DNA from 3 places in the Faecalibacillus sp. genome. Region 3 is predicted to be linked to each of the others. Evidence: predicted binding sites of a transcription regulator. Region 3 holds the regulator's gene; each other region holds the start of a gene.

Region 1 (4,274 bases), on a different contig from region 3:
TAATTTATTTACAAAAAAAGGTGACTTTGCATCACCTTTCTTATCTATATTATTAAAAGATAATATTTCATTATATGATTTAGTCTAAAATTGGGAAGTTACGATTTAATCGTTAAAGGGATATAATAACATTATCTTTTAATATCAAAATTATTTATCTAATTGATAGAATGAATCTACTCCACCATATAAGCTTTGTTTTCCTAATTCATCTTCAATTCTTAATAATTGATTGTATTTAGCAATACGATCTGTTCTTGATGCAGAACCAGTTTTAATTTGTCCAGCATTTGTAGCAACAGCGATATCAGCAATTGTTGTATCTTCTGTTTCACCAGATCTATGAGAAACAACAGCAGTATAGTTTGCTTTTTGAGCCATTTGAATAGCTTCTAATGTTTCAGTTAAAGTACCAATTTGATTTACTTTAATTAAGATAGAGTTAGCAGTTTTTTTAGCAATACCTTCTTGTAAACGTTTTGTATTTGTTACAAAGAAGTCATCCCCTACTAATTGTACTTTCTTACCTAATTTTTCAGTTAAATATTTCCATCCATCCCAGTCATCTTGATCAAGACCATCTTCGATAGAAATAATTGGATATTTTTCAACTAATTCAGCATAGAAATCAACTAATTCTTTTGAAGTAAATGTTCTATTTCCTTCACCTGGTAAAATATATTTACCATCTTTATAGAATTCTGAACTAGCAACGTCCATTGCAAGTTTAACATCTACACCTGGTTTATAACCTGCTTTTTCAATTGCTTCAATAACTGTTTGAATAGCTTCTTCATTTGATTTTAAGTTAGGTGCAAATCCACCTTCATCACCTACAGCAGTATTTAATCCTTTATCATGTAATACAGCTTTTAAATTATGGAATACTTCAGCACCCATACGAATTGCTTCTTTAAATGTAGGAGCTGAAACTGGCATAATCATAAATTCTTGGAAATCAATGTTGTTATCAGCATGTGCCCCACCATTAATGATGTTCATCATTGGTGTAGGAATAACATGAGCGTTTGCTCCACCAATATAACGATATAATGGCATACCTAAAGAATCAGCTGCACATTTAGCAACAGCAAGAGAAACACCTAAGATAGCGTTTGCTCCAAGTTTACCTTTATTATCTGTACCATCTAAATCAATCATTGCTTGATCAATTTCTCTTTGAGCAAAAACATCATATCCTAATAATTCAGGAGCAATTACTTCATTTACATTTTTTACGGCTTGTAAAACACCTTTACCTAAATAACGTGATTTGTCTCCATCTCTTAATTCTACTGCTTCATAAATTCCTGTAGAAGCTCCACTTGGTACGATTGCTCTACCAAAAGCTCCACATTCACTTCTTACTTCAACTTCAACAGTTGGATTCCCACGAGAGTCTAATACTTCGCGTGCTTTAATACTTTGAATTAAATCCATTTTAATACTTCCTTCTTTCGTTTTGTTTTGTTTGTGTTTGTTTGTGATCTTTGTTTGTGATTTGGTATCAATAAAAAATGATTTATTAACACGAAGTTAGCTGTAACTAACTGTCTATAAGTTAGCATACACTAACTGTATATGTCAACCCTTTTTGAGTACTTTTTTCCTACTCTAAACACTATTTTGTCTCTTTTTTTATAAAATATTCTTTGATAGATACAAAAAAATTTCTTTTTTCATTTATTTATCTTTCTTGTTTCATTGACTTTCTTTAATCGACACCTTATAATTTGTTCAGGTGAATTCCTTCACCTGAAGGAAGAAATTTATGTAGTTTTACGTTATTTCTTTTTTAATGTTTGTGATCATTAATGTGATGAAAGGAGAAAATAAAAAATGATTTATTCACATGAAGTTGAAGAAATGTGCACTGTAAATCGTGGTGCATCACACGGATGTGCTCCTATTCCTGAAGAAGGAAAATGGGTATATTCAAGAGAAATCAAAGATATTTCTGGTTTAACACATGGTATTGGTTGGTGTGCTCCACAACAAGGTGCATGTAAACTTACTTTAAATGTTAAAGAAGGTATCATTGAAGAAGCATTAATCGAAACTGTTGGATGCTCAGGTATGACTCACTCTGCTGCTATGGCTAGTGAAGCATTAGTTGGTAAAACTTTATTAGAAGGTTTAAATACTGACTTAGTTTGTGACGCTATTAACACAGCTATGAGAGAATTATTCTTACAAATCGTTTATGGACGTACTCAATCAGCATTCTCTGAAGGTGGATTACCTGTAGGTGCTGGTCTTGAAGACTTAGGTAAAGGTTTAAGATCAATGGTAGGTACATCATACTCTACTAAATTAAAAGGACCTCGTTACTTAGAATTAACTGAAGGTTACATTACTCGTATCGCTTTAGATACAAATGATGAAATTATCGGTTACGAATTCGTTAACTTAGGTAGAATGATGGAAATGATTAAAGATGGAAAAGATGCTAATGAAGCTTTAGAAGCTGCTAAAGGTAACTACGGTAGATTCAACGATGCTGCTAAATACATCGATCCAAGAAAAGAATAATAGGAGGATACGAAAAAATGGCATTATTTGAAAGTTATGAAAGAAGAATTGATCAAATTAACGCTGCATTAGCTAAATATGATATCAAATCAATCGAAGAAGCAAAAGCTATTTGTGATGAAAAAGGTATCAACGTTTATGATATCGTAAAATCTACACAACCAATTTGTTTCGAAAACGCTTGTTGGGCATATACAGTTGGTGCTGCTATGGCAATTAAAAATGGTGATACTAAAGCAGAAGATGCTGCTAAAACAATCGGTGTTGGATTACAATCATTCTGTATTCCAGGATCTGTTGCTGATGATCGTAAAGTAGGTTTAGGTCATGGTAACTTAGGAGCAATGTTATTAAACGAAAATACTCAATGTTTCGCTTTCTTAGCTGGACATGAATCTTTCGCTGCTGCTGAAGGTGCAATCAAAATTGCTGAAAAAGCTAACAAAGTTAGAAAAAATCCATTAAGAGTTATCTTAAATGGTTTAGGAAAAGATGCTGCTAAAATCATCTCAAGAATCAATGGTTTCACTTATGTAGAAACTCAATTCGATTATTTCACTGGAGAAGTTAAAGAAGTATCTAGAACTGCTTATAGTGATGGTCCACGTGCTAAAGTTAACTGCTATGGTGCAGATGACGTACGTGAAGGTGTTGCTATCATGCATAAAGAAGGTGTAGATGTATCAATTACTGGTAACTCTACTAACCCTACTCGTTTCCAACATCCAGTTGCTGGAACATATAAAAAAGAATGTATTGAACAAGGTAAAAAATACTTCTCAGTTGCATCTGGTGGTGGAACTGGACGTACTTTACATCCTGATAACATGGCTGCTGGTCCTGCTTCTTATGGTATGACTGATACTATGGGACGTATGCACAGTGATGCTCAATTCGCTGGTTCTTCATCAGTTCCTGCTCACGTAGAAATGATGGGATTAATCGGTATGGGTAACAACCCAATGGTTGGAGCTACTGTTGCAGTTGCTGTTGCTATCGAAGAAGCTTGTAAATAATTAATATTTACTTAAATATATCTAAAAAAGTCTCGATTATATCGAGGCTTTTTATTTACACTTTTTATTTAAACATATCCAGCTTTGAGATATTTTTTGTGGTATAAAATTTATAATTAAAAATTATATTCTAACTGCTAAGTCATTTGCTTGCCAAATAGCATGTTTTAAATTTGCTACTTTATCAGCATCACCTATGATATGTACATTATTCTTTTTCTCAAATGATTTTTCATTAACATATCCTATCGATGTTACAATCGTATCACAATTCAATTGTTTTTTGTGTCCGTTGTTATTTTCTATAAAAACAGCATCCGGTAAAATAGCAATAGTTTTAGCTAATGTATAAATTGGTACATTATAAAATTTAAATGCATCTCTTAAAAAACTTGTATTAGCCATACATGAACCAGGTACTTTTAAAATATCATCTGCCATTTCTATAATAAATGGATGTTTCCCTTGTAATGCAAGTTCATAAGCAATTTCACAACCAGTAAGTCCACCACCTATGATAGCAACTTGATTATTACATGGCATGTTGTTCGCTAAGAAATCAACAGCATTTATCGCATATTCATTACCTGGAACATTAAGTTTCCTTGTACTACTAGCCCCTGTAGCTATAACATATCCATCATAATTTAATTCTTTTAATTCTTTGATTTCAGTATCATAATGCACTTCAATATTATTTTTTTCAATCATTTCTATATAAAATTG
Region 2 (4,274 bases), on a different contig from region 3:
ATGATTACGTCTTCTTCTAATAACATCTTCGATTTTTTCAACATAACCAAGATTTACCATACTTCTATCAGTAACGATCATGGCTTTTTCCATGTGTTTCATATCTCTTAAGTATCTAATTGAATTCTTTTCAAAGTATACTTTTGGAGGAAGTTTGACCCATTGCATATTGTTATTACGTCTCCCTATTCTCTTAATATTGATTAAGTTAACAGCACTTACGTTGTTAGATACTGAGTTATGTCCGTAAGAACCACAACCTAATGTTAATGATGGAATGAATGCATTATATACTGATCCAATACCACCGAATGTTGATGGAGCGTTTTCAATGATACGGATTGCTTTACATGCATGTCCGAATTTCTTAGAAATTTCATGATCTTCTGTATGAATTGCAGCAGAGTGACCTAGACCATTGAATTCAACCATTGCAGCTGCTTTAGCAATACCATCATCAGTGCTTTTAGCTTTTAAGATAGCTAATACTGGAGATAATTTTTCTCTAGTTAATGGTTCATTTGGTCCTACTTCTTTACATTCAGCACAAATAATTTGTGTTTCAGCAGGAACTTTGAATCCAGCTTGTTCAGCAATCCATTCAGCAGGTTTACCTACAACATTTGGATTTAATTTAGCTTGAGCAACATTTTCTGAATAAGCTTCTGCACCAAACATGAATTTTTCAAGTTTAGCTTTTTCTTCTTTATTTACAAAGTAAACATGGAATCTTTTAATTTCTTTCATGAAATCACTGTAGATTTCTTGGTCAACGATTGCTGCTTGTTCAGAAGCACAAATCATACCATTGTCGAAAGATTTTGATAATACGATATCATTTACAGCTCTTGGTAATACACATGTTTTTTCAACATATGCAGGTACGTTACCAGCACCTACACCTAAAGCAGGTTTTCCACATGAATATGCAGCTTTAACCATTGCGTTACCACCAGTTGCTAAGATAGTTGCAACACCTGGGTGATTCATTAATGCATTAGTAGCATACATAGATTTAATTGATAACCATTGGATACAGTTTTCTGGTGCACCAGCAGCGATAGCAGCATCTCTAATTACGATAGCAGCTTGTTTTGAACTTTCATGAGCGCTTGGGTGGAACGAGAAAATGATTGGGTTTCTTGTTTTTAAAGCGATTAATGATTTGAAAATTACTGTTGAAGTTGGGTTAGTTGTTGGAACGATACCACAAACAACACCTACTGGTTCAGCAATTTCAGTAATACCAGTTAATGGATCTTCATTGATGATCCCTACTGTTTTTAAATGACGTAAATTGTTAGTAACATATTCACATGCAAATAAGTTTTTAACAGCTTTATCTTCAAATACTCCACGTCCTGTTTCTTTAACTGCAGCTTCAGCTAAAATACCATGATGGTCTAGTCCAGCTACAGAACATTTAGCGACGATGTAGTCTACTTGTTCTTGTGTAAAATCTTCAAATTCTTCTAAAGCTTTTAAAGCTTTGTTTACAAGGTCATCAACATGAGCATCAGTTTCTGCTTCAGTTGGGACAGCTTGTTGTACAGGTTTTTTTTCTGCCATTTTATTTCCTCCATAACTATTGTGAAATTTTTCATTTGTACACAACCATCTTACATGAAAAACATACAAAAAACAAGCATTATCGCTCGTTTGATGTGAAAAAAATAACGTAAGCGATTACATTTTTAATTTCTTAAAATTTTTATTTGCGATGACAATATTGACACCTTTTTCCTTAAAATAAGCATATCTAAAACGGTTCTTTACACCCCATGTATTGATGTCTAATCCAACTTTTAAAAAGAGTGCTATTTCATCTTCATCTAGAAAATCTTCACGTGCATGTACATGAAATTTTTGTGTTAAACATAATTGTTTATTTTTTTCATAATCATCTTCAAAAAGATAACCTAAATATAAAGATGAATCAATTGCTCTTAATTTATAAAGAGAATCAACATAAAAACTTGAAAAGAGAACTTGATCTAACATACCCATTTCTTTAATCATTTGATAGCTTTCTAGTTCTATTCCTGGATATTGAATTTTATTTGTTTTAATTTCTAAGTTGATTTTTACATTTTTTCCTTTACATAATTCCAATAATTCTTTCAACAAAGGAATTCTTTGAGGATTTTCTTTTGTTCCAAAATTATATGCACAAAGCTCTTCATAAGTCATATCTTTAATATAACCTTTTCCATCACTTGTTCGATTGATTTTTTCATCATGACATAAAACAAGAACACCATCTTTTGTTTTATGCACATCTGTTTCAATACCATCAAATCCACTTTCAATAGCTTTTTCAAAAGCCAACATTGTATTTTCAGGATATTGATCACTATAACCTCTATGTCCAAACAACAACATAGTCTCACCTCCAAAACTTATTTTACTCTTTTTATTGTTAAGAATACACCAAAAAAATGTAATTTAAAAAGCAGACTTTTATAAAGTCTACTTTTCATGTACTATTTTAAAAGAATCTAAATAATAAAGTTCAAGATCTTTATTACATTCTAACATACTACATTCACTAAATATTCTTGTTGTAAATGTACGATAACCCTTATTAATAAATAATTCTAATGAAGATGTATCACTATAAATAACCAAGTCATCTAAATGTTCAAGTTCTAAATGTCTCTGATTTCTTCCATATCCTGCTTCATACATTGAAATTGTTAGAAGTCCATTTTCATATTCTAATGTAAAATCATTTCTTAACTTTAATGAAAGTTGATCTTGTATATCATGAATTTGAAGTTCAAAAACATTATTTTTTAATTCAACTTTTGGTTTTTTATACACATTTTTTTCTAAACGTAATTCTTTAAATTCAGAAAGTGGTTCTTGATAAAGATGATTATTTTTAAAATGAAGTACTCTTGGCATTGTAAGTGCATGTTGCCAATTATTTTCTACAGTTGGAATTGTATAATCCACATCTGGAAGCCCCATCCAACCAATCAATATTCTTCTTCCTTTTTCATCTAAGAAAGTTTGTACAGCATAGATATCAAAACCATTATCTATTTCTTCAAAATCTTTGACATAAGGTTGATCAATAAAATCGTGTGCTACTTTAAAATATCCATTTTGATAAATATTTTCATATAAATAACCCTCTTGTTTTAATCCTTGTGGTGAACAAAGTAAAACCATTTGTCCGTCTACTTCAAATAAATCAGGACATTCCCACATATAACCAAAAGGTTCTTTTGTTTTAATACGACTACAATATTTAAAGTTCTTTAAATCATCACTTTGAAATAAGATAACTTGTCCAACATCATTTATATCACGTGCACCTAAAACAAGATAATAATGATCTCTTTGATAAATTTTAGGATCACGAACATGACATGTTAGATCATCAGGATAATCACTATTGACCATCAAACACTCTTTATGAAGAAGTTGATTACCATCCTTACTTTCAAGATACATCACATTATGTTGTCTTCCTTTTAAAATATAATCATAATCTCCTATTTCTTTGACGTTTCCTGTATAGAAATAATGAATTTTATCATTTTCAACAAAAGCACTTCCTGAATAGGCTCCATTTTGATCTCTTTCATGATCAGGAAATAATGGCATTCCTAATTCTTGGTAATGAATAAAATCTTTTGTTGCATAATGTCCCCAACCTTTTAAACCATTATTGACATCTGCAGGTGCCCATTGATAATAGATGTGATATGTTCCTTTAAATTGACATAAACCATTTGGATCATTCAACCATCCTACTGGTGGCATTAAATGATAATGTAAACGATAGGGATCATTTTTATTCACTTTTTCTTTCTTAATTGCTTGTACTAATCTTTCTATATTATTCATAATTACCCTTTCACTTTTAAAACTTGTGTTCCTTGTTTACAATTTCCTTCTTGTAACATTTCAAAATCTACACCATTGGTAATCACAACTGCTGTTTCAATCGAACATCCTGCTTCTTTAATTTTATTTAAATCTGCTTTCATTAATAATTGACCGGCTTTGATTTGATCTCCTTGATGAACTTTCACTTCAAATGGTTCACCATTTAAAGTCACTGTATCTAAACCACAGTGAATTAATAATTCTTCACCATCTACTGATTTTAAACCTAAAGCATGTTTTGTTGGAAAAATCATCATTACTTCTCCATCAAATGGTGCAACAACATCACCATTTTCTGGTAACACCATAAATCCATCACCCATCATTTTTCCAGCAAATGTTGGATCAGAAATTTCACTAATATTTTTTACTTC
Region 3 (4,274 bases):
ATGAACAAAAGGAAAATGAATATTCTGTTTTGTCAACCAATTTTTAAATTCTTCAAGTTGTTCATAACTTGCATAAACATCTCTAAATGACTTTTTACCTTCTTTAAAAATAAAATTAAAATAGAGATTCATCAAATCATACTCATTCATGCATGTCACCTCCTACATATTATACACAAAAAAAAGCCTAACGAATAGGCTTTTAGAATTTTAAATTTCTTGGAGTTCTTGGGAATGGTTCAACATCTCTAATATTTTGCATACCAGTTAAATACATTAAGAAACGATCGAATCCTAAACCAAATCCAGCATGTTTACATCCTCCAAAACGACGTAAATCCATGTACCATTGTAATCCTTCTTTGGCCATACCTTTTTCATCCATGATTTTTTCTAAGACATCATATCTTTCTTCACGTTGTGATCCACCAACAAGTTCTCCAATTCCTGGAACAAGTAAATCACAAGCAGCTACTGTTTTTCCATCATCATTTAAACGCATATAGAATGCTTTGATTTCTTTAGGATAATCTGTTAAAAATACTGGTCCACCAACGATTTTTTCACAAATATAACGTTCATGTTCTGAATTTAAGTCCATACCCCATTCAACTTTATTTTCAAACTTAACATCTGCTTTTAATAAATAATCAATTGCTTCTGTATAAGTCATACGTTTAAAGTCGCTGTCTCTCACTGCTTTAATACGTTTAATACATTCTTTATCAATCATGCTTTCAAAGAATTTCATTTCTTCTGGAGCATTATCTAAAACATAATCAATACAGTATTTAACCATATCTTCAATTAAATCCATATCATCTTCTAAATCAGCAAAAGCAATTTCTGGTTCAATCATCCAAAATTCGCTTGCATGTCTTGAAGTATTTGAATTTTCCGCTCTAAAGGCAGGTCCAAATGTATAAACATCACGATATGTTAATGCAAAAGCTTCAACATGTAATTGTCCTGTAACTGTTAAATAGGCTTCTTTTCCAAAGAAATCTTTATCAAATTCAGTATTATCAATTGTTGTTGCTCTAAACATTTCTCCAGCACCTTCACCATCATTTGAAGTAATAATTGGTGTATGCACATAAACGAATCCTTGATTTTGAAAGAATTCATGAATAGCCATTGATAAAACCGATCTTAATCTAAAGATTGCATAAAAAGTATTTGCTCTTGGTCTTAAATGAGGAATTTCTCTCATATATTCAAAAGAATGTCTTTTCTTTTGTAATGGGAAATCTTCATCACAAGTTCCTTCTACCACTAAATGTGTTGCTTCAATTTCAAAAGGTTGTTTTCCTTCTGGAGTTAATTTTAATTTTCCAGTTACTTTAACAGCGCTTCCTGTAGAAATATGAGAAGCTTCTTCATAATTATCAATAATTTCATCTAAATACACAACTTGCACATTTTTAAAATATGTTCCATCATTTAAAGCTAAAAATCCAACTTTCCCACTATTTCTATTTGTACGGATCCATCCTTGTAATTCAACATATTCAATTCCATCTAATTGATCTCTATCATTGATATATAATTCATATAATTCTCTTACTGTAATAAATTCAAACATTTTTCTCTCCCTATTCTTGATCATTTGATTTCATTTTAATTACTAATTCTTGAATAGCTACCACAACATCTACTGTTTGGACTTCTACGCCTTCATGAACCATAAAATGACTATGTGTAAAATCTACAATTCCTTTAATACCCAATTTCATTAAACGATCTACTGTTTCCTGAACATTTTCTGAAATTGCTAAAATAGCAATTTTACAATCGCTTGGGAAAGTTTCTTCTAATCTATCAATATGACAGATTTTAACCCCAAATCTTTCCCCTTCTTTATTTTTATCCATATCGTAACCACAGACAATTTTACCAACTGTATACTGCCAACGATTATACTTTAAAATGGCACTTCCTAAATTACCAACACCAATTAAAATAATAGGCTCATCTAATCCAAGACCTAATACCTCACTTAATCCATCAATAAGATGCTTTACATCATAGCCTCGACCACGTCTTCCAAAATTATCTGTTTTTGATAGATATGTAAAGTCACGTCTAATTGTTGTATCTTGTATTCCTGTAATTTCATAAAGTTCACTCGACAAACATGTTTCTTTTCCTTCATGTTGCATTTTTCTAAGTGCTTTTAAATAAACAGGAAAACGGGACATCGTCGCTTTCGATATTTTTTTCTCCACACTAATCCCCTCCTATTGATTCTAATTCTAAATCGAGATGTGGTTTAATGCCAAGCGATAAGTCACTAAACTTATTATTATCATACATAACTTTTCCTGCTAAAGCAATCATCATTGCATTATCTGTACAACATTTCATCGGTGGAAGGGATAATTGCACACCTTTTAGCATAGCTACTTGAGCTGTCATTTTTTCTCTTAACCCTTTATTTGCTGAAACACCACCAGCTAGCATAATTTCTTTAACACCATATTCTTTAGCAGCCCTCATTGTTTTATCTACTAAAACATCAACTACAACATTTTGAAAAGAAGTGGCTAAATCATTTTGATTGATTTCCAATCCTTTTTGATGATGATTATGTGCTAAATTGATTACCGCAGATTTTAAACCACTAAAACTGAAATTATAACTATCATCATCTAAAGGTTTAGGTAAATGGTAACTTGCATTTCCTAAATGTGCCATTTTATCTAAAACAGGTCCTCCAGGATAAGGTAAATTTAATACTCTTCCTACCTTATCATAGGCTTCTCCTACAGCATCATCCAAAGTTTCACCAATTACTTCAAACGAATACGGTTTTTTCATCAATACAAGTTCTGTATGTCCACCACTAACAACAAGACACAATGCAGGATAAATAATATCCTTTTCAAAATTATTAGCATAAATATGTCCTGCAATATGATGAACACCAATTAATGGTTTATCATAAGCTAAGGAAAGTGTCTTAGCTACTTGTAAACCAATATGTAAAGAACCAACAAGTCCTGGCCCTTTTGTTACACATATAGCATCAATATCTTCCATTTTTACATTTGCTTTTTTTAATGTTTCTTTTAAAACAACCGACACACATTCTACATGCTTACGACTAGCAATTTCAGGAACAACACCCCCATACATAGCATGTATATCAATTTGACTGGCAACCACACTACTTAAAAATTCTCTATCATCTTTTAAAACAGCCATAGCCATTTCATCACAACTTGATTCGATTGCTAATAATAAAGACATTTCTATCCCTCCAATTCCTTGATCATTAAATAAGCATCTTCACCATTACTATAATACCTTTTTCTAATAGCAACATTTTTAAAACCAAATTTTTGATAAAGTGCTATTGCTTTTACATTTGAAACACGTACTTCTAAGTTAACATTTTGATAATGTAACTCTTCACTTTTTTCAAGAGCATATTCCATCAATTGACTCGCATAACCTTGTCCTTGATAATGACGATCTGTTGCAATCGTTGTAATTTGGCATTGATCTCCTAAAAACCATAGTCCGATATATCCAATAATTTGGTTTTCTTTTTCCATAACATAATATCCCGCCATGGGATTTTCTTTTATTTCATGTTTAAAATCTTCTTCGTTCCAAGGTGATAGAAAAAGATCTTTTTCTAATTCTACAACTTTCTTTAAATCTTCTTCTTTCATTTCTTTTATTGACATATCTTCTTAGCCTCGACTTCCTTAATATATCTTGGAACAAGACCATCCACATTTTCTATTTCTTTTTCTAAAGTTGAAAGCACATAAATATTATGAGCAAGATCAGTTTCTTTTTCTGATAATCCTATTAACTCTGTATCCCCAACAATTTCATAATCACTGTATTGCTTTTGATAATTTTCAAACTCATCTAAAGAAATAATACAATCTTCAACAACTGTTTTTCCTTCATTATAAATACCTAAAAACACTTTTTTACTTCTGGCATCTAAAATCGAAATTGCTTTTTTCATTCCTGCCATTGCTTTTAATGAAGAAACTGTCTTTATTTTAATATTCATTGTCGCATTTAATGTTTTAGCAATTGTTAATGCAACACGTACTCCTGTATAAGAACCAGGACCAATTGTAATGACCATTTCATCAAAATCACTCATCTTCAAATGATTTTCTTGCAATAATTTTTGCAAATAAACGATTGCATATTCTGATTGTTTTCGATTTCCTTCTTCTTGTAAAGAAGCTAAACATTTTTGATTTTCATATAAAGCTACTACTAAATATTTATTAGCACTATCC

What was found. Region 3 encodes Rex, which represses fermentation and respiration genes when NADH is low (regulators of the CRP and FNR family bind a similar motif). Its sites were predicted from a motif close to GTGAANNNNTTCAC; they were not measured.
Region 1: a site for Rex is predicted at 1,742-1,755, ahead of ACLVEP_RS08700 (iron-sulfur cluster assembly scaffold protein). Genes of this name have one in related genera too.
Region 2: a site for Rex is predicted at 1,591-1,604, ahead of adhE (bifunctional acetaldehyde-CoA/alcohol dehydrogenase). Genes of this name have one in related genera too.

The regions. Positions count from the first base shown of each region.
Region 1 is NZ_JBKYAR010000022.1:13,934-18,207, forward strand. It holds gene eno (phosphopyruvate hydratase) at 151-1,440, opposite strand; gene ACLVEP_RS08700 (iron-sulfur cluster assembly scaffold protein) at 1,840-2,532, shown strand; gene ACLVEP_RS08705 (GGGtGRT protein) at 2,550-3,548, shown strand; gene ACLVEP_RS08710 (FAD-dependent oxidoreductase) at 3,672-4,274, opposite strand, start outside.
Region 2 is NZ_JBKYAR010000015.1:20,746-25,019, forward strand. It holds gene adhE (bifunctional acetaldehyde-CoA/alcohol dehydrogenase) at 1-1,569, opposite strand, end outside; gene ACLVEP_RS06610 (glycerophosphodiester phosphodiesterase family protein) at 1,687-2,382, opposite strand; gene ACLVEP_RS06615 (sucrose-6-phosphate hydrolase) at 2,470-3,858, opposite strand; gene ACLVEP_RS06620 (sucrose-specific PTS transporter subunit IIBC) at 3,861-4,274, opposite strand, start outside.
Region 3 is NZ_JBKYAR010000003.1:14,533-18,806, forward strand. It holds gene ACLVEP_RS01675 (metallophosphoesterase family protein) at 1-150, opposite strand, end outside; gene asnS (asparagine--tRNA ligase) at 203-1,585, opposite strand; gene ACLVEP_RS01685 (redox-sensing transcriptional repressor Rex) at 1,596-2,228, opposite strand; gene tsaD (tRNA (adenosine(37)-N6)-threonylcarbamoyltransferase complex transferase subunit TsaD) at 2,230-3,252, opposite strand; gene rimI (ribosomal protein S18-alanine N-acetyltransferase) at 3,255-3,695, opposite strand; gene tsaB (tRNA (adenosine(37)-N6)-threonylcarbamoyltransferase complex dimerization subunit type 1 TsaB) at 3,686-4,274, opposite strand, start outside; gene tsaE (tRNA (adenosine(37)-N6)-threonylcarbamoyltransferase complex ATPase subunit type 1 TsaE) at 4,269-4,274, opposite strand, start outside.